Idiomarina loihiensis L2TR: one gene and its partners. The protein of the gene in region 3 interacts with the protein of the main gene of each other region in a pairwise test. Links are inferred from orthologs where the notes say so. Each region holds a gene or a part of one and is shown on either strand. Other genes may lie near its edges.

Evidence for each region.
Region 1: the proteins of IL_RS10210 (region 3) and IL_RS06480 interact in binary tests that used the Escherichia coli proteins (3 or more experiments, as listed by UniProt). The link is inferred for Idiomarina loihiensis L2TR from one-to-one orthologs.
Region 2: the proteins of IL_RS10210 (region 3) and sfsA interact in binary tests that used the Escherichia coli proteins (3 or more experiments, as listed by UniProt). The link is inferred for Idiomarina loihiensis L2TR from one-to-one orthologs.

What each region holds. Positions count from the first base shown.
Region 1 is NC_006512.1:1,347,862-1,354,447, reverse strand. Bases 1,313-4,311 are described here. They hold IL_RS06480 (LytR/AlgR family response regulator transcription factor), read right to left. Parts: upstream 3,222-4,311; coding sequence 2,403-3,221; downstream 1,313-2,402. Other genes in these bases: IL_RS06475 (sensor histidine kinase), read right to left, coding at 3,218-4,311; IL_RS06485 (DUF6279 family lipoprotein), read right to left, coding at 1,555-2,400; pyk (pyruvate kinase), read left to right, coding at 1,313-1,558. Also shown: peptide-methionine (R)-S-oxide reductase MsrB, read right to left, coding at 1-24; more of pyk, read left to right, coding at 128-1,312; more of IL_RS06475, read right to left, coding at 4,312-4,312; IL_RS06470 (flagellar brake domain-containing protein), read right to left, coding at 4,312-5,001; IL_RS06465 (M61 family metallopeptidase), read left to right, coding at 5,078-6,586. UniProt on the Escherichia coli protein: Member of the two-component regulatory system BtsS/BtsR, which is part of a nutrient-sensing regulatory network composed of BtsS/BtsR, the low-affinity pyruvate signaling system YpdA/YpdB and their respective target proteins, BtsT and YhjX.
Region 2 is NC_006512.1:2,405,159-2,411,728, reverse strand. Bases 1,458-4,440 are described here. They hold sfsA (DNA/RNA nuclease SfsA), read right to left. Parts: upstream 3,310-4,440; coding sequence 2,605-3,309; downstream 1,458-2,604. Other genes in these bases: pepB (aminopeptidase PepB), read left to right, coding at 3,366-4,440; dksA (RNA polymerase-binding protein DksA), read right to left, coding at 2,010-2,462; gluQRS (tRNA glutamyl-Q(34) synthetase GluQRS), read right to left, coding at 1,458-2,003. Outside these bases: polynucleotide adenylyltransferase PcnB, read right to left, coding at 1-1,001; more of gluQRS, read right to left, coding at 1,152-1,457; more of pepB, read left to right, coding at 4,441-4,664; ATP-dependent helicase HrpB, read left to right, coding at 4,671-6,570. UniProt on the Escherichia coli protein: Binds to DNA non-specifically. Could be a regulatory factor involved in maltose metabolism.
Region 3 is NC_006512.1:2,114,655-2,121,241, reverse strand. Bases 1,417-4,416 are described here. They hold IL_RS10210 (glutamate-5-semialdehyde dehydrogenase), read right to left. Parts: upstream 3,544-4,416; coding sequence 2,290-3,543; downstream 1,417-2,289. Other genes in these bases: proB (glutamate 5-kinase), read right to left, coding at 3,540-4,416; IL_RS10215 (3-deoxy-D-manno-octulosonic acid kinase), read left to right, coding at 1,417-2,221. Also shown: IL_RS10220 (hypothetical protein), read left to right, coding at 1-230; more of IL_RS10215, read left to right, coding at 236-1,416; more of proB, read right to left, coding at 4,417-4,655; IL_RS10200 (oxidative damage protection protein), read right to left, coding at 4,812-5,084; mutY (A/G-specific adenine glycosylase), read right to left, coding at 5,096-6,136; IL_RS10190 (OmpA family protein), read left to right, coding at 6,252-6,587. UniProt on the Escherichia coli protein: Catalyzes the NADPH-dependent reduction of L-glutamate 5-phosphate into L-glutamate 5-semialdehyde and phosphate. The product spontaneously undergoes cyclization to form 1-pyrroline-5-carboxylate.

The DNA of each region.
Region 1 (6,586 bases), 770 kb from region 3 along the record:
GTTACTCCAGTCGTGTTCACTCATATTTGCTTAACTCCTTTATCTTTCAATTAAATTTCGTACTACTGTAACAGTCCATGTGCTAAACTTAAGCTTAAATTCATGGGTAAATTTGCTGAGGTTTTGCATGCTTCGTCGTACCAAAATTGTAACTACTCTCGGGCCTGCCACTGACTCTGAGGAAACACTCAGAGAGTTAATAAAAGCGGGTGCCAATGTTGTTCGTTTAAACTTTTCTCACGGCAATGGTGACGATCACAAGCAGCGCGCTTCCATGGTCAGAAAAATTGCCCGGGAATTAAACGCCCATATTGCCATTTTAGGCGACTTGCAGGGACCAAAAATTCGAGTTGCGCGCTTTCAACAAAAACAAATTACGTTGGCTGTCGGTGATAAGTTCATTTTAGACGCTGCGCTTGGAAAAGACAGCGGCAATCAGGAACGTGTTGGCCTCGACTATAAAGACCTGCCAACAGATGTCAGTCCCGGCGATCTTCTCTTACTGGATGATGGTCGTATCCAGTTAAAAGTTGAAGAAATTGATGGTAGCCAGGTTAAAACAGAAGTCACCGTTGGCGGCGTGCTTTCTAATAATAAAGGTATTAACCGTCAGGGTGGTGGTTTGTCAGCTGCCGCATTAACGGAAAAAGATTTAGCCGATATTAAGCTCGCAGCAGAAATCAATGTAGATTACCTTGCGGTTTCATTCCCTCGCTCTGGCGATGATATTAACCAGGCTCGGCACTTGCTCCGCGAAGCTGGTGGACAAGGCGTATTATGCGCTAAAATTGAACGCGCAGAAGCCGTTGCCAGCGAACATGCATTAGATGACATTATCAGAGCATCCGATGCCGTTATGGTTGCCCGTGGCGATTTAGGCGTTGAAATTGGTGATGCGCAATTGGTGGGTAAGCAAAAACAAATTATTTCGCGTGCACGCCAACTAAACCGTGTGGTTATTACCGCGACTCAAATGATGGAGTCGATGATTGAAAACCCAATGCCAACCCGCGCCGAAGTGATGGATGTTGCCAACGCCGTATTGGATGGTACAGATGCCGTAATGCTGTCGGCTGAGACGGCTGCCGGTAAACATCCAGTAGCAACCGTAAAAGCCATGGCTGAAATTTGCCTGGGTGCAGAAACACATCCAACCGCTCAGTTACGCCACCAGGATCTGGAAGAAATGTTTTCCAGCATTACCGAGGCGACAGCCATGTCTGCCATGTACGCAGCCACCCACTTGAATGGGGTCAAGGCCATTATAGCGTTAACTGAATCCGGTTTTACTGCCAAGCTTATGTCGAGAATTACTTCCCATTTACCGATATTTGCATTATCCCGCCATCCGCAAAGTCGCGACAAATCAGCTTTATACCGTGGTGTTTACCCTATAGATTTCGATTCTACTAGTGTCAGTAATCCGATAACTGAAGCTATTGAGGTAGTGAAAAAAAGTGGACACATAAAAGCCGGTGATTTAATCATACTAACCCACGGCGATGTAATGGAAACCGTGGGCTCAAGTAATACCTGTAAGATGATAGAAGTTCGTTAATCGTTAAAATCATTAATTAAAGAATCAAGAAGGTCGATGTATTCATCGGCCTTTTCTATCACTTTTTTACGTTGTTCCCCAGTCAGGCTCTGATATATATCCCACAAGAACTCTTTACGAAGCTGGCTATTTTTATCCGCTTTTTGCTGAAGCTCTTCGCTTCTTAATTGTTGTGGGTCAAGAATCAATGCTGATAATTGATTTTCATCTACAGGTTGCTTCAGCAACGCTTTCTCAAATTCACCTAACCAATTTGAGCGATAGCTTAACCATTGCTCACGTAATTCAGGAGAATCAGCCACCCAGCTGCGTAATAACTTATCCTGCTCTTTAGTCAGAGAACCGATAATATCTTCTAAGTCCTCTTCCACTTCCGAAATGCGGTCCAGCCTTCTTAGTATCGGGTTCTCTTCCTGGTCGTCCTGAAAGCGCTGATAACGCTCTTCCTGCGCTTCTTCTAATCGACGGATAAGTTGTTGCCGTTGTTTGAGTGAAAGAGTCGCTAATAAGCCCGCTTCGGCTTCTGTTCGTACTAAAACATTATCCCAGAACGTCCAGAGCTTATCTTCAAATTTGCTGATATCGTTTTTGCTCAGCGTCTGCTTATCGACCTTATCTCTCAGGTTTTTCAGTTCATCTCTGTACAACGGGAGCTGAGTTTGTGCATGCCAAAGATGCATTTCATCAACTTTCTCTGCTAGCAGCTCTTCCTGCTCACCGGTTAAGTCAACGTAATCCTTTACTTTCCACTCAACCAGAGTGTCAGCAAACTTGTAGCCAAGGTTCGCCGTACACCCTGCTATCAGGATTAAAAAGGTTATTACTGCCAGCAGTCGATACATGATTAGCTCAGAATAAGTTGTTTAATACGGTCTTTATAACTACGACTTACTTTCAGTTTTTGACCATTTTTTAATTGTAAATGATATTCGCCATTTTGTTGGTTACAGAGCTTTTCAACCTGTTTAATGTTAACAATGGCGGAACGATGAACCCGCTGAAACAGCTTAGGGTTTAAGTCCTGCTCCAGTTCTTTCATTGTGCGTCGCAGAATGTGGGTATCGTCACCGGCATGTATACACATGTAATCTCCAGCGGCATCAATCCACTTAATGTCTTTGACGGCAACCCGGGTTATCTCACCGCTGTCCTTTATAGCGATATATTCCGGATATTGGTCTGCGGTAATACTTTCGCCTGAAGCCAGCTTCTGTAATAGAGTATGCGTATCTTGCCCGGTTACCTCCGCAACTAAACTGATCAGTTTTTCCTGGTGCTCGTCGTTAACCGTCTGATGCTCGCTTATAACGCGGTTAACGCATTCAGCCAAGCGGTCGTCATCAACGGGCTTCAACAAATAATCTAACGCCCTGACTTCAAAGGCTTTGATAGCGTAGGTGTCATAAGCTGTTACAAAAACAACGACTGGCAACTCATGTCCCTTCTCCTGCACAGCTTTTAATACTTCAAAGCCATTAAGCCCGGGCATTTGTATATCGAGAAAAATCAGATCAGGTTTATTTTCGATAATGATATCGACGGCTTCCCTGCTGCTTTTGCACTCGGGCATTAACTGCAGTTGCTCAAACGCCTGTAAACGAATAGCCAACCCCTTTCTGGCGAGGGGCTCATCGTCAATAACCAGGGTTTTCAATCGATTCATCTTTGACTCTCCAACATTTCCATCGGAATGGTAATACGAACACAAAGACCGCTCTCAGCACCTTTTAGCATTTCAAACCTATACTGCTTACCATATAAGGATTTAAGCCTTTGACGAGTGTTATTAAGCCCGACACCGTCTTTGCGGAATAGCTTTTCCGGATCCGTTTCAATTTTCGGCCCATTATCACACACCTCCAAAATCAGGTTCTCTTTTTCTGACCAGGAACGAACTCTGATTTTCCCCACCCCTTCTACATTTGAAATGGCGTACTTAATTGAGTTCTCGATTAAAGGCTGACAAATTAAACTAGGAACCAGAGCATTCTTGGTTTCATCTGACAAATGAATATCAATTTCAAGCTGCTCGTCAAAACGTACTTTTTCAATATCCAGATACAAAAGCAAGGCATCCACTTCTTTTTCCAGAGTCACTTTTTTAATCGGTTCATTATCTAAAGAAAAACGCAGGAAGTGGCTTAGCTTATTCACCATCAAATTGGCTTTTTCATTCTCTTTGAGCAAAATAAGCGTAGAAATTGCGTTTAAGGTATTAAACAAAAAATGCGGATTGAGCTGGTATCGTAGCATTTTCAACTGCGCCTGATGCGCCATAGATGAAGCCAGTAACGCTTTTTGCTTCTCTTCCTGCAGCATCTGATAATACTTAATACCAAAATAAAGTCCGCTCCAGCTAAGAATGATATAAAACTTGGCCAAACTGTTTTTCAAATAGAAAAAGGGACTGTCCGGACGAAAACCGAATTTATAAATTTCCCAGTAAGTTGCGTTATCAACAATGGCCCAGGCTACAGCGGTAACATAAGACACCACAATGGCAATTAAAACCATAAGTGCCGGGGGGAACTCCCATATACGCCGGTACAAATAGCGAAGCGGAATCGTACTCAAAAAGCCGGCATACGCCCCCAAAATAATAATGAGGGTGTAGATATCCCGCATTTCATGCATTAGTGACCCTATGTAGTTCACTAACGCATAACCTATCCAGCCTCCCGCCTGCAGCAACCAAAAGAACCTGTTACGGTTATCCATCAATAGTTGCCACTGCGTTTTTATCGGTTTCTCCATTATGTTGAGGACTCTAAACGCGACAACTCGTCAATATCCACAAGGCTTCCGGAGAAAAGAGAGTTAACCTCATCTTTCTGGTTCCCCATAAACTGCACACCTAACTCAAGCTGGTCATCCACTTGCTTTACCTGCCGGACTATAGCTTTAAGGGTTAAGTCGCCGTTATTTTTCTGTTCTATTTTAAGAACAATTTTGCTGCCATTCTCCCAAAGCTCGTCTATTTTACCTTCAGGCTTTTCATGCTTTAGGCGACACCCACTTTCAGATACATCCAGCACGTGTCCTCTGAAAGTATTCTCCTCGCCTTTTACCGACTGCCCTGAGACTGAAGCAGGTAAAAAGGCGTCAAATCGACGCCCTTTTCTAATAATCCGATGCTCAATCTGATTTGGCCACATAATAAAAAGCATTTTCGTCGGGTGTGAGATGACATAGCTTATTTCACTGCGAAACGCACAAATTTCACCACTTTCGTTTTCCAGAACAAAGCGGACAATAACCGGTGTTTTCTCCTGCAAAAGATCACGCATGTCATTGTATTTACGCGCGTCGGGCATATTAACGATAACCCAGCGCTCGTTAACCGCACCAATAAACTCCGAATAAAACCGAGCCGGAACGTTCGAACTGGACAGTTGAACTTCTATTTTCTGACCTGTAACGAGCTGCGAAATTTTGCTTGGCATAGGGGTCTCTTTGCGATGAATCAATATGTTACTATGATCGCTAGTTGTCAGGCTGTGTCAAGCAAAGGAGAGTATCTTGATCGCTTACGATATAACACCCATCGATTTACATGGGCATTTATTTAATGTCTCTCTCACTATTGAACAAACGAACGATGAGCAGGAACTCTGGTTACCTAACTGGATTCCGGGCAGTTATTTAATACGGGATTTTAGTAAGCACATTATTGGTTTACACGCCGAGAGTAACGGCCTTTCCCTGCCGGTTAAGCAAATAAGTAAGAACCGCTGGCAACTGGCTCGTTCGAAGCATCCTGTTACTGTGCACTATCAGGTATACGCCTGGGACCTATCGGTTCGTTCGGCTTATCTGGACCAGTTTCAGGGTTTCTTTAATAATACCAGCCTGTGTCTTGCAGTTGAGGGACAAACCGACCTTCCCTGTGAACTGCACTTGCATGCGCCGCCAGAAGCCCCTCTGTGGAAGGTCGCGACCGGGATGCCCCGAAAAAGTGGGCAACCACATTCCTGGGGATGCTTCCGAGCCGATAATTATGATGCGCTAATTGACTATCCTTTTTTAATTGGAGACTTAACCATTGAGGAGTTTATTGCTCACGGCATTAAGCACTCTCTGGTCTTAAGCGGCCGCCATTATGCTGATACCTCGCGCATAACGGCAGATTTAGCCAAAATTTGCGAAACTCAGATTAGCCTGTTTGAAGAAGCACCTTTTCAGTCTTATACCTTCCTGACCATGGTGGTAGGAAATGGTTTCGGCGGACTCGAACACAGAAATTCAACCGCACTACTTTGCAGCCGTAAAGATTTAATCAGTGCTCATCAATACGAAATGAATGACAACTATCAAACCTTTTTGAGCTTGTGTTGCCACGAATACTTCCACAGCTGGAATATTAAAACTCTGAAACCAAAGGCTTTTCTTCCTTATCAGTTGGAGAAAGAGTCGTACACTGAGCAACTCTGGTTCTACGAAGGTATGACATCCTACTTTGACGATTACCTTTTGCACACCAGCGGCATTATTGACGAAAAGCGTTATTTAAAGCTTTTGGGTGACACTCTATCGCGGGTTGAGCGTGGTGCCGGGCAATACCAACAAAGCGTGACAGAGTCGAGCTTTCTGGCCTGGACTAAGTTTTATCAGCAGAACGAGAATGCGCCGAACAGTATTGTCAGCTATTACGCGAAAGGTGCATTAATAGCACTTAGCCTCGATCTCATGTTGCGTCTGCAATCCGACCATAAACTGACGCTTGCAAGAGTCATGAAAGAGCTTTGGCATGAGTTTGGTAAAACATCTATTGGTACAGCCGACGACACAGTCATTAATTGGCTAAACCAGTATCCGGGCATTGATATTTCGGACTTCCTAAAAGACGCTTTATACAACAAAGAATCGCTGTCGCTTGTGGAGTTACTGCAAAACTTTGGCGTTATGGTTCAAAAACAGGTGCCCGTTGATGATAACAGCGTCGGTGGAAAAGCGTCAGAACAGCCTGCGCGTGTCAACTTTGGGGCTAAGTACAAAGCATCACCGCAGGGTTTGGACGTTCTTAATGTG
Region 2 (6,570 bases), 290 kb from region 3 along the record:
AATGAAACGCGTTGCGACTGTCTGTGAATAACATCAGCGGCGGCAACGTTTAATGCGTCCATAGGTGGCAGGCCACCTTCGTTCTCAAGTTGTTCGCGCCGAGCCTGTAATGGCCACCACAACAACACGGCAATTAAATAGGCCGGAGTAACACGCTGCTCTTCTGCAATGCGTCTGTCGGTGTCTTTAAAGGCTTTCAGCATCATTTGGTAGGCCGGGCTTTGTTCGTCAGCGACGTAATCTTTCAGCATTGGGAATAACTGCTGAAACAGTCCGAAATCTTTCATCATCAGGAAGTTAGCTTCTGCTTTACCCGACATAAACATTTTCAGGAATTCGTCAAACAAACGCGCCGGTGGAATGTTTATCAGTAACGGCGCAAGTTCTTTTAACGGGCCGCTGACCGAGTTATCCATTTGCATATTCAGTTTTGTGGCAAAGCGAACGGCGCGAAGCATGCGTACCGGATCTTCACGGTAGCGCACTTCCGGGTCACCAATCATCCGCAAAATGCCAGCGTTAATGTCATCAACGCCGTTGGCAAAATCGTAAATGGCGAAGTCAGCGATATTGTAATACAGCGCATTGGCGGTAAAGTCGCGACGCTCGGCGTCTTCTTCTATGCTGCCATAGACATTATCGCGAACCAGCTGACCGTGCTCGTCCTGGTCTGCCGTGCGGTTTTTCTTATTTTCTTCCTGCGGGCTGGCACCGTGGTGGCCGCGGAAAGTCGCAACTTCAATAACTTCTTTTCCAAACACCACATGGGCCAGGCGGAAGCGACGACCAATTAGGCGACAGTTACGAAATAGGGACTTAATTTGCTCTGGTGTGGCATTAGTGGTGACATCAAAATCTTTTGGTTCAAGCCCCAGAAGAATATCGCGGATGCAGCCGCCAACCAGATAGGCTTCAAAACCACTGTTGTGCAGGCGGTAAAGAACCTTTATTGCATTTTTACTGATATCGTTGCGGGATACTGGATGTTTGTCCCGTGAGATAACTTGTAATTTGGGTAACCGGCTGGATTCAGGCTCTGCCGCTTTACTGGAAAAGGCGCGCTTTGCCAGTGCTTTTATTCGCTTAATAATGGTGGTTCTCCCTTACCATTGTTTTTATTTAGAATCAGTTGTTGTCTGCATATTGTACCGTTAACGACCTGCTATATGCCACTTTTTGCACCAACTTTGCAACGCCTGTTGCAATATTTCACTGACAGGGCTGTGTCGCAGCTCTGATTCTGGTTTAATACCCAGATAATCCAGCGCTGTGAAAAGGTTATTTCTTGCCTGGCTGGACTCAATTGACGGTGCATGGTTTTGCTTACTCAATTTGAGTCCATCGTCATTCATTATCAGAGGTAAGTGCATCATTCTCGGCTGCTTTCCGGTGAAATACTGCCATAAAGTCAGCTGCCAGAAGCTTGGAGTTATCAAGTCGCTGCCACGCACAATATCGGTAATACCCTGTTCAATATCATCAACGACCACAGCCAGCTGGTAAGCATACAATCCGTCGCGACGTTTAAGTACGAAGTCTTCACTGACTGAGGCTGAGTGATCTTCTAATAAGCCGTGTGCGCGGTCATTAAATGTATCAACCGGGTTATTATTAATGAAGCGCAGGGCGTAAGGGGTTGAACGAGGCTGGCGGTTACGACAGTAGCCATCGTAGTGATCGCTGCGGGCACGAATAGCCCGGCGACTGCAGTCGCATTGATAAAGACGTTGAGCGTTTTCCAGCTGATTGAGCTGATGCTGGTAAACCGAATCGCGCTGGCTTTGGTATAAAACGGAACCGTCCCATTCTAAACCATGGGCTTCCAACTGCGTTAAAATAGTATCGGCCGCTCCGGGCACGGCTCGCGGTTTATCGACATCTTCAATGCGAACCAGCCACTCACCTCTATGCGCTTTAGCATCTAAGTAGCTACCAACGGCAGCTACTAATGATCCCAGGTGCAAAGGCCCTGAAGGCGTTGGAGCGAAACGGCCACGATACATGAGCCTTTAGGCTCCGGTCATTTGCTTCTCTTTCATCTCGGCCAGCGTTTTACAGTCGACGCACTGGTCAGCTGTTGGGCGAGCTTCTAAACGGCGGATACCAATTTCAATTCCGCACGATTCGCAAAAGCCAAAATCATCTTCTTCTATCTTTTGTAAGGTTTTTTCAATCTTCTTAATCAACTTACGCTCACGGTCACGTGTACGCAGTTCGATACTGAATTCTTCTTCCTGCGCAGCGCGGTCTACCGGATCAGGGAAGTTCGCTGCTTCGTCTTTCATATGATGCACTGTGCGATCAACTTCCTGACGTAATTGACGACGCCATTCTTCCAGAATACGACGAAAATGCGAACGTTGCGCATCGTTCATGTACTCTTCGCCCTGTTTTTCCTGATACGGCTCCAGGCCGGCCATCGCCAGGATGCCATGGGTTTTCTTATCCTTGCCTTGAGGCATCATGGATCTCCTACATTCTCTATAAAAGAGTGCTTAAAAAGCAGTACATTAAAAAAAGGACGCTACGTATACCAGAAAGGTTTACGGTTGGCAACGTCATTCGGATTAAATTTCTGCGGTGAAATTGTGAAGGCATTGAGTTTTAAAGGCTTACGGGAACTGGTCTCTCCAGTTTTATTTCTTTCGCCGACGCGCGGCACTTTACTGCATAAAACTCGACTCCGACTGACGCTGCTTTTCTACACAGCTCAGCATACTGGCTGTCAATATGTGCGGCGGGAGAAACTCGTTCGATACCGTCGTGCATTACCATGTAAAGCTGCACTGCGCGATGACCATCGGCCACAACCTGCATCAGTTCATTAAGGTGTTTGTGAGCGCGTTGGCTGACTGCGTCGGGAAAGTAACCTTGACTTGCGTCCGCTAAAGTGACGCTTTTTACTTCAATAAAGCATTCACGGTTATGCTGGTCTACGCCCCACCAGTCGATGCGGCTTTTTTCCTTACCGTAGCGTTGCTCTGGTTTCAGCTCTTGCCACTGGCTTAATTCAGGTACAAGGTTGGTTTGTAGTAATTCTCCGGCCATGCGGTTAGCGTGCTGTGTATTGACTACAATCATTTCACCGTTGTTATTCTGAGCGAGCTCCCAGGTCAGTGAGTATTTACGTTTGGGATTATCGGAAACACTGCACCAGGCTGTAAAGCCAGGCTCTGCACACCCGGTCATGGCTCCGGTATTAGGGCAGTGGGTTGTCGTCGTTTCGTTGTCACCAAAATCAATGTCGGCGAGAAAACGTTTGTATCTTTTTTGCAAAACTCCCTGGCGCAGGGGCTTGTTAAATTGCATCAGAGACCTCATAACTCTAGTATAAACAGACAGCAAATTATCGGGAGAGGTACAGAATGTCCAGCGCACTCGCAATCTATTTAACTCAGGAAGCCCCCGCAAGTTATTGGAATCCAAAATCAAACTTAGTCTTTGGTGACAACAAAGCACAAATCATCTTAGTTGAAGATGAAGCTGAAAACTTGCGGCGTATTCAGAAAGCAGGCCGGACTCTGGACAACACCGGAGCAGTAACCATTGAAGCTGCCGGCAGTGACTGGAACCTGGAGCGTCAGTGGGCGTTGTCACAAGGTTTTACTTCAACCTTGTCGACCAATCAGGTTATCTGGAATAAAACTGACGAGCCTGCAGTCAAAGAACTTGATGCCATGCGTGAAGCGACTCGTTTCAGCCGTGAACTGACCAATTTGTCAGCGGAAGAAATTTACCCTGAAAGTTTGGCGCAACGTGTAACCGAACACTTTAAGGCTCTGGCGCCAGACGCCATCAGTGCGGAATTTATAAAAGGTGAAGCGCTGAAAGATGCTGGCTGGATGGGAATTTACACCGTAGGTCGTGCCAGTCAGCACGCACCAGGCTTATTGGTATTAGATTACAACCCAACCGGCGATGAGAATGCGCCAGTAGAAACTGCGTTAATAGGTAAGGGTATTACCTACGACAGTGGTGGTTACAGTATTAAGCCGAGCGAAGGCATGCTCGCTATGAAGTGCGACATGGGTGGTGCAGCTACCGTATCCGGTGCATTGTCGCTGGCAATACGCCGGGGTCTGAACAAGCGCGTGAAGCTCATTCTTTGCTGTGCCGAAAACATGATTGATGGTCGCGCGTACAAATTAGGCGACATTATTCGCTATAAAAACGGCCTGACGGTTGAAGTTGTTAATACCGATGCCGAAGGTCGTCTGGTGCTGGCCGATGGCTTACAGGCAGCGGGTGAGTTTGGTGCGAAACAGATTATTGATGCGGCAACGCTGACCGGCGCCGCGCAAATGGCGGTTGGTAATGAATACAACGCGCTGTTTAGTGTGGATGAAGTGGCTGCCACTAAAGCATTGGCTAATGCGGATAAAGAAAATGAGCTATTGTGGCGCTTACCTTTAGCCCCATGGCATAGTGAAAACTGTCCGTCAGCTTTTGCTGATACGGCAAACAGCCGCCCGCAAAAAGGCGGTGGTGCCGGTGGTGCAAGCAACGCCGCAGGCTTTTTACTGCGCTTTGCGCCGAACAGCGGCAAAGGCTGGCTGCACTTCGATTTAGCTGGCGCTTACCAAAAATCGGCGACCTCTATGTGGGCGACAGGCGCTACCGCCGCCGGTGTGCGCACCATAGCCGCAACCGTACAAGGTGATTAATTTGGCATGACCTTGCCAATTGAGAGCGTGCTGCCAGAGCTGGCGAAAGCCTTTCCGGCAGCACGTGTCGTTATTGAGGCACCGCCCGGTGCCGGCAAATCAACACAACTTCCGTTATTTCTGTTGCAGCAGGGTATTGCCGATGACGGCCTTATTGTCATGCTGCAGCCCCGGCGTGTTGCTGCGCTGAATATTGCTCATTATTTGGCTAAGCAGTTGGGAGAACCGGTGGGTGAGCAGGTCGGCTATACGGTGCGCGGCGACAGCAAGCGCAGTAAGGCAACTAAGTTACTTATCATTACGGAAGGTGTATTGGTTCGATGGCTGCAGGACGATCCTGAACTTAGCGGCATTGGCACGCTGATCTTCGATGAATTCCACGAGCGCAATTTGCACAGTGACTTAAGTCTGGCGCTGGTGATTGATGCCCTGCCATTGCGTCCGGATTTAAACCTGCTGATTATGTCGGCCACCTTGCCCGCAGAAAATCTGAAACTCTGGCTAGAGAATTACTGTGATCAGGTGCAGGTTTTGCGCAGCGAAGGCCGCAGTTATCCGGTTGAGTATCACTATCGCCCAGCATCTCATGTTACTCAATGGCTGGCTGAATTACCCAAAGTGGTTGTCGAAGCCTTTGCTGCTGCCGAAAAAGGTGTTCTGGTTTTCCTGCCGGGCGTTTATGAAATACAAAAGATTGCGACTGAACTGAGTCAGCGAATGCCGCCGGGCACAATCATCTTACCCCTGCATGGGCGTATCCCCTTGCAGCAACAGCGGCAAGTATTAAAAGCATCGGACGAAAAACGCATTATTCTGGCAACTAATATTGCCGAAACCAGCTTAACTCTGGACGGTATTGATGTGGTTGTCGACAGTGGTCGCGAGCGCCGGGCTCAGTACCTGCCTCAATACGGATTAAGCCAGTTAACGACGCAACGTATTGCTAAAGCTTCAGCAACACAGCGTGCCGGGCGTGCGGGTCGTCAGCAGGCGGGGCAATGTTTTCGTTTGTGGGCGCGCTCCGACGAGCATGGCTTTGCCGATTATGCGCCTCCGGACGTTGCCACTCAGGATTTATCAGCACTGGTACTGGATGTGTTGCGCTGGGGCAGTGAGGTGAGCCAACTGGCCTGGTTTTCTCAGCCTGACCCGGGGCATTGTGCCGCGGCGACCGATTTTTTAGCCAGTACCGGCTTAATAAGGCAGGGGCAGTTAACCGCAAAAGCCCGTCAGCTGGAGTCCGGCGGTTTTGATCCCAGAATTTTACTGGTGGCGGATGCAGCCAAAATGCTGAAGAACGAGCAGCAAGCCGCTATGGCTCGTGTTCTGGCTACACTGGAAGAGCCGCAAACTAGCATAAAAACAGCCGATCTGTCTGAACGCACCCAGCAGCATTATCAACAACGAAACCAGGCGCCTTTGTGGCAACAACGCTGGCGCTATTGGTTAAACCATTTTGGGCTGAAAGAAGCTGCAGAAACCGCAGAAGCCAGTGCAGAAGGCCTTGCCGTTGCCTTACTGCAGGGTTACCCCGACCGAGTCGCAAAGTACGATGTCAGCCGCTGCGACTTTCAACTGGCTTGTGGTGGTCGGGTCAGTGGCGACAGCAGTCGCCTTAAGCAGCCAGCCTGGGCAATTATTTTTGATGTCACCTTTCATGAGCAAGACACGATAGGCCGCAGCCGCTGCCTGTTACCTGTGGACGATGCCCAGGCGTTACTGAAAGAAGCAGGCATTCCTTTGCAGACCTTGCAAACAGCTGAATGGGTAGGTGAGCAGCAACAACTGCGACAAATAACTCGTACTCAACTGGGCTCCCTGGTACTCAGCCAGACTACTAATAGTGGACAGGTTTCCAATGAACAAAAAGCCGAAGCGTTCTGCCTGTGGTTGCGCGATAAAGGAC
Region 3 (6,587 bases):
ATCGCCAAAACAAGCTGACGTACTGGCCGGAAAAGTGGTGTCGTAGCTTTAAGCGCCATTGTCTGCGTCCGTTTCCACTTAGCTTCTTTCAGGAACCGCGTATTCCGGAAGAAGCAAAAGTTATTATTTTCCACGGCAAGCCGCATCCGGATGATGCGTTGGAAGGCCGAAGCGGCAAGTGGTACCGTAAGGTTCTGCCAACCAAGTGGATAGCCGAATACTGGCGTTAAATGATATGCAATTGTGGATCTACGGAGTATTAATACGGCTGGTCACTCCAGCCGTTTTTGTCTGGTTGTGGCTACGCGGCGGAAAAGACAGTCGCTACCGTCAGAACTGGTCAGAACGGCTTGCGCTGGGCTCTGTTGATAAAAAACAGCACGGCTGTTTGGTTATTCATAGTGTTTCCGTTGGTGAAACCTTAGCGGCGAAACGGTTAATCGAGCAGCTTTTGCGTCAGGAGCCAGGTCAAAAAATACTCATTACCTGTATGACACCAACGGCCCGGGAACTTATCCAGCAGCATTTTGCCGACACTGTTAGTTGTCGCTACTGGCCGATAGATAGTCCGGGTGCCGCGAAGCGTTTTGTGCGTAAGTTTAAACCTAAAGCCGTGTGGGTAATGGAAACCGAGCTTTGGCCGCAAATGTTGAACCAATTTTCCAAAGCGAATATTCCTGTCGCATTGTTAAACGCGCGACTTTCGGCTCGCTCAGCGGCAGGTTATCGGCGTTTTCATTGGTTGATGAAGAAGGTCTGGAAACAACTGACACTGGTTTCCGTTCAGAATAAAGAAACGGCGCGCAGAATGAAGGTTTTAGGTGTCCCCGATAGTGTGCTTTTTGTGGACGGAAACCTAAAATACGACATTGAGCTTTCTGTCACAGATATTGAGAAGGCTCTGTTGTGGCGGCAAAGCTGTGCGTCGCGACATGTGTGGCTTGCCAGTAGCAGTCATCCGGGCGAGCATGAGCTGCTGTTAGAGGCACATAAACTGATTCAACAGGACTTATCCAATTCCTGTCTTATCATTGCCCCGCGACACCCTGAGCAATTTGAGGTGGTAGCAAAAATGATACGGGAGTCCGGGCTTAAGCTTGCCCGCAGAAGCGAGAGTAATGCGATACCTGAAGATTGTGATGTCTTTCTTGCTGACAGCATGGGCGAAATGATGCTTTGGGGGCAATTAGCCTCGGCGAGCTTTGTCGGCGGAAGTATTATTGAGCGAGGCGGGCATAACCCCCTTGAAGTTATAGCAGCTGGCTCCAATGTTATGTCAGGGCGGCACGTGTTCAATTTCCCACAAGTTTATGGTGAGCTGGCAAAAGCCGGTGCCGTGCAGTGGGTTAATAATGCCGGAGAAATTAAACAAGCTGTGGAGTTGATGCAGCAGACAGCTGTCATGAAAGCGCAACATGAAGCTGCTAAAAGCGTTTTACAAACGCACCAGGGTGCTACGTTAAGAGTATTAAAGCGGGCACTGGAATATACTCTGACAGGAAGCGGTATGATAAAAACAGAGCAGAGTCCCCAAGGGCTTATTCGCTACGACAGCGATATTTTTGAAACGATAGAAGACAAGCATTTTACAGCCCAGTATTGGCAGCAGCAGAAGTCGATTGCAGGAAACTCAACGGGACGCGCAACAGTCTGGTTTATTCAGCAAGGCGATTTGGGACTTTTACTGCGGCATTACTATCGTGGTGGTTTAGTTGGTAAAATTAATAAAGATCGTTTTTTACGTGAGCCGGCGGAAAAAAGCCGGGCAATTCATGAATTTGATTTGCTGCTAAAGCTGCGGGAAATTGGTTTGCCCGTTCCGCGTCCGGTAGCCGCTCGTATGGAAAAAACAGCAGTTTTTAGTTACAAAGCAGACATATTGGTGGAAGTTATTCCGGGGGCTGTCGATGTTTTTCGCTTACTGCGTGAAAAGAAACTATCCGCGGAGCTATGGCAAAAGTTGGGAAGCGTCATTAAAGAATTGCATGATACCGGTGTCTACCATTCAGATTTAAATTGTCACAACCTTATGCTGGATGACAAAGACAAAGCCTGGATTGTCGATTTTGACAAGTGCGACTTCCGTGAAAACGGTGACTGGAAAGAAGCTAATATCCAACGGCTACTGCGCTCTTTACGCAAAGAAAAAGAGAAGAATGAAACCTTCTATTGGAAGGAGTCCCGTGACTGGCCAGAACTATTAACAGGCTATCGTCGTTAAGTTTTAAGCCATAAAAAAGCCCCGGCCACTTGAAGTGACCGGGGCTTTTTAATGCGCTAAGCACTGAATCAGTCGCGAACCTGACCGTTACCGGTCACCACGAATTTTTCAGTTGTTAGTGCCTCAAGACCCATTGGTCCGTATGCGTGCAGCTTGCTGGTGGAGATACCAATTTCAGCACCCAAACCTAACTGGCCGCCATCAGAGAAGCGAGAAGAGACATTTGCCATGGTAACGGCTGAATCTACTTCACGAATGAAACGCTTAGCGGTTTCATCGTTTTCAGTGATAATAACTTCGGTATGACCGCTACCAAACTCCTGAATATGCTCAATAGCACCTTCGTAGTTGTCGACGGTGCGAACCGCAATCTCAAGAGCCAGGTATTCTTCACCAAAAGCATCGTCTGCAATCTCATCAGCGCCATCAAAGTAGCTTACTGAACGCTTATCGGCGTGGATGGTTACGTCTTTCTCTGCCAGAGCCTTAGCAGCCATAGGCAAGAACTTATCAGCAACGTCCTGATGAACCAGTAGACCTTCGAGCGCATTACAAACGCCGGTACGCTGAGTTTTACCGTTAAGTAAAATTGCCAGAGCTTTATCAAGGTCTGCGTCTTTATCCACATACAGGTGGCAAACACCTTTGTAATGTTGAATGACTGGGATTTTGCTGGTATCGCTAACGAAGTGAATCAGACCTTCACCGCCGCGAGGAATAACCAGATCGATATAGTCTTTCTGTTGCAGAAGTTCAGTCATCAGTTCGCGGTCAGGTGTTGGCACCACGGTGATAACGTCTTTAGGTAGATTGCTGGCTTCTAAAGCTTCGTGCAAGGCTTCAGCAATGGCTTTACTGCTCTCAATGGCTTCCCGGCCACAACGTAAAATTACTGCGTTACCAGACTTAAAGCATAGCGCTCCAGCGTCAGCTGTGACATTCGGACGTGCTTCATAAATCATGCAGATAACGCCGAGAGGAATACGCATTTTCTCAATTTTCATGCCGTTAGGGCGCTCATCGAGAACGTAGCTGTCGCCTACAGGATCTTTCAATGCAATGATCTCTTCAATGGCAGAAGCCATGCCTTCGACACGCTCTGGCGTTAATTCCAGGCGATCCATCATAGCGTCGCTTAGGCCTTTTTCTTTGCCTGTGGCCAAATCTTTTTTATTTACTTCAATAATCTTATCCTGACGTGCGCGAATAGCGTCAGCCATTTTTTGAAGTACGGCGTTTTTGTCCGTTTCCGATAAGGTTGCTACAGCGCGTGCCGCTTTTGCGGCGCGTTGCGAAATTTCTTTTGCTAGTTGCTGGCTCATGAATCCTCCAAAATCATTAGATCGTCGCGGTGAATAACTTCCGTAATTGGGCTATAGCCAAATTTCTCCGCTATATCTTCCGTTTGCTGCCCTTTAATATGCATCAGTTCATGTGCGCTGTACTGACAAATACCTTTTGCGATAGCGTCAGTATCGTTGGCGCTGCGAACCAGCACGGCGTCACCGCGATCAAAGTCACCTTGTACATCAACAATGCCTGAACTCAGTAGTGAGGCACCGTTCTCAATTAATGCTTTCTCAGCACCTTCATCAACCAATATTTCACCCTGGGCAACCAGAGTATGTCTTAACCAATGCTTTTTATTGCTAATTGGATCAGATTGGCGACGGAATAATGTGCCGGGGATGTCCCCCTGTAGTAACGATTCAAAAGTTTCACCCTTACGACCGTTAACTATGTAAGTATCGATACCGTGTGAAGTAGCTTTTTCTGCCGCCTCAACTTTAGTGCGCATTCCCCCGGTACCGACGGAACTTACTGAACCACCGGCAAGCGAATAAATGCTTTCGTCAATTTGTTCAACCACCGGTATTTTTTTCGCGTCCGGATTCAGGTTCGGATCTGAGTCATACAGACCGTCGATGTCTGAACAAATAAACAGCGCGTCGGCATCAACCAAAGTCGCGATCATGGCCGACAAGTTGTCGTTATCACCCACTTTCATTTCGTCAGTAGCAAGAGCATCGTTCTCATTTACCACCGGTAAAATGTCGTGCTCTAACAATCTGTTTAGGGTGTTTTTAATGCTGACGTAGCGAGCTCGGTCGCGTAAGTCACTGTGGGTCATAAGCAACTGGGCGCAGGGGGAATCGAAAAAGCGTGACCAGTAACCCATCATTTCATTTTGACCGACTGCGGACATTGCTTTACGCACAGCAACCGGTACTTTCTTGTGTTCAAAGTTAAAATGTTTGCGGCCGGCAGCAACGCTGCCTGACGAGACTAAGACAACTTCTTGCCCGCGTTCTCGGCACTCGTTAATAAAACGAGCTATGGGTAATAGGTATTTGGTGCTAACCCCAGTTTCATCTGGCGCGATGAGCGCACTCCCCACTTTCAGTACGGCTCTTCGCCAGGATGGCGCTTTCATAGAGACTCCCTTTTGTTGAATTCGTTAGTAGTCTAACAGATTGGCTGTCTAAGCTCCAGCGAGGCTCATAAGCCATACCTATTGTCAATATATTAGACAATAATTTCGATTTACAAGAAAAAAGAGTCAAGTCCGGAAATTCGTTAATGTAATGCATTAACTCTCTGGTGGGGTGTAGCCTTCAATTTCAGGGGCTTTTCCTTCGAATAAAAAGGCTGTCATCTGCTTTTCAAGAAACTCACGATCAGTCGGATCCATCATGTTTAACCGTTTTTCGTTTATCAGCATGGTCTGCTTCTTTTGCCACTCAGCCCAGGCGTCTTTTGATATATGGTTAAAAATACGCTCGCCCAGCTCGCCGGGGTAGAGTTGAAAATCGAGGCCTTCGGCTTCTTTTTGAAAATGCTCACAAAATACAGTGCGGCTCATGCGGTGTTCACCTATTTAGTAGTTAACTGCTCCATCAGTTTAACGGTTGGTGCAGCAAAGCCCAAGTCCTGATTGGTATCAGCCTTTACCCATAAATGTTGAGCTTCGTTGAGTAAAATCTCAGAGGGAGCGACATCAATCAGCAGAGGCTTGCAATCCAGGTGGAAGTGACTAAAAGTATGACGAAAAGGTGTCAGTTGCTGTCTTGCCAGTTCAGTGACACCGTATTGTTGGGCTAAGGAAGGAATGTCCGTTTCCTCATCACATTGTGGAAAGCACCAAAGCCCGCCCCATATACCAGACTGGGGGCGCTTCTCCAGCAAGAACTGATGATTATGCCGAAAAAGCAGCATGTGGGTTGTTTTTACTGGTTTAATCTTTTTCGGCTTCTTTCCCGGATACTGTGCTATTGTGTCCGTTGCTCTGGCAATACAGGTGCTATTGACAGGGCATTGCTCGCAAAGCGGTTTACTGCGAGTGCAAATCATTGCACCGATATCCATCATTGCCTGATTGTATGCGCCGGAGTCTTGCTTCGGGGTCAACTGTTCGCTCAGTTGCCACAGCTGCTTCAAAACATCTGCCTTACCAGGCCAGCCAGAAACAGCAAAATGGCGTGCTAATACACGCTTAACGTTGCCATCTAAAATAGGCGCGTACTCACCATGTCCAAGAGAGCGAATTGCACCCGCTGTTGAGCGGCCAACCCCAGGTAATTGTTCGAGTTCATGAACTTTTTTTGGAAATTCACCGTTATATTCAGTGCAAACAAGTTTTGCGGTTTTATGAAGGTTCCGGGCTCTTGCGTAATAGCCTAATCCAGTCCATAAATTCAATACTTTGTCTTGTGGGGCTGAGGCCAGTTCCTGAACCGTAGGAAAGGTTGCCATAAAACGTTCGAAGTACGGAATAACGGTAGTGACCTGGGTTTGTTGCAGCATAATTTCTGACACCCAGACGCGATAGGGCGTGACGTTTTTCTGCCATGGCAGATGCTTGCGCCCGTATTGCTGAAACCAATTGAGAACCTGTGAGCTAAATGTCTGAGTCAACTGTAAATCTCTGCAAATAAAAATGACTTATTCAAAAAATGTACTAGTCTTTATGTCATACACAGTGTCTCATATTCCGAGCATGATTGTTATTGCAATTAAAAGGAGCTTTGCAATGAAAACCTTAAATCTAATCACTATATCTTTGCTAACCGCTGGATTAACCGCTCCAGTTTTTGCACAACAAACTGAGGTTGAGCAAAACGACTTTTATCTGGGCGCGCGTTTAGGCGCATTTTCTGCCGACGATGATCGTGTTGCGGTAAAAAATGGTCAAGTATTCTCTGTTGATGACGGTTTCAAAACCATTACTTCAGGCGTTGAAGCCGGCATGATGTTTACTGAGGCATGGGAAGCCCGCATTTATTATGACTACATGGAAGCCGATCTGGTTGGCGCAGGCGACGCCTACGGCGACAGCTACGGTGTTGATGCGCTATACCACTTCAAC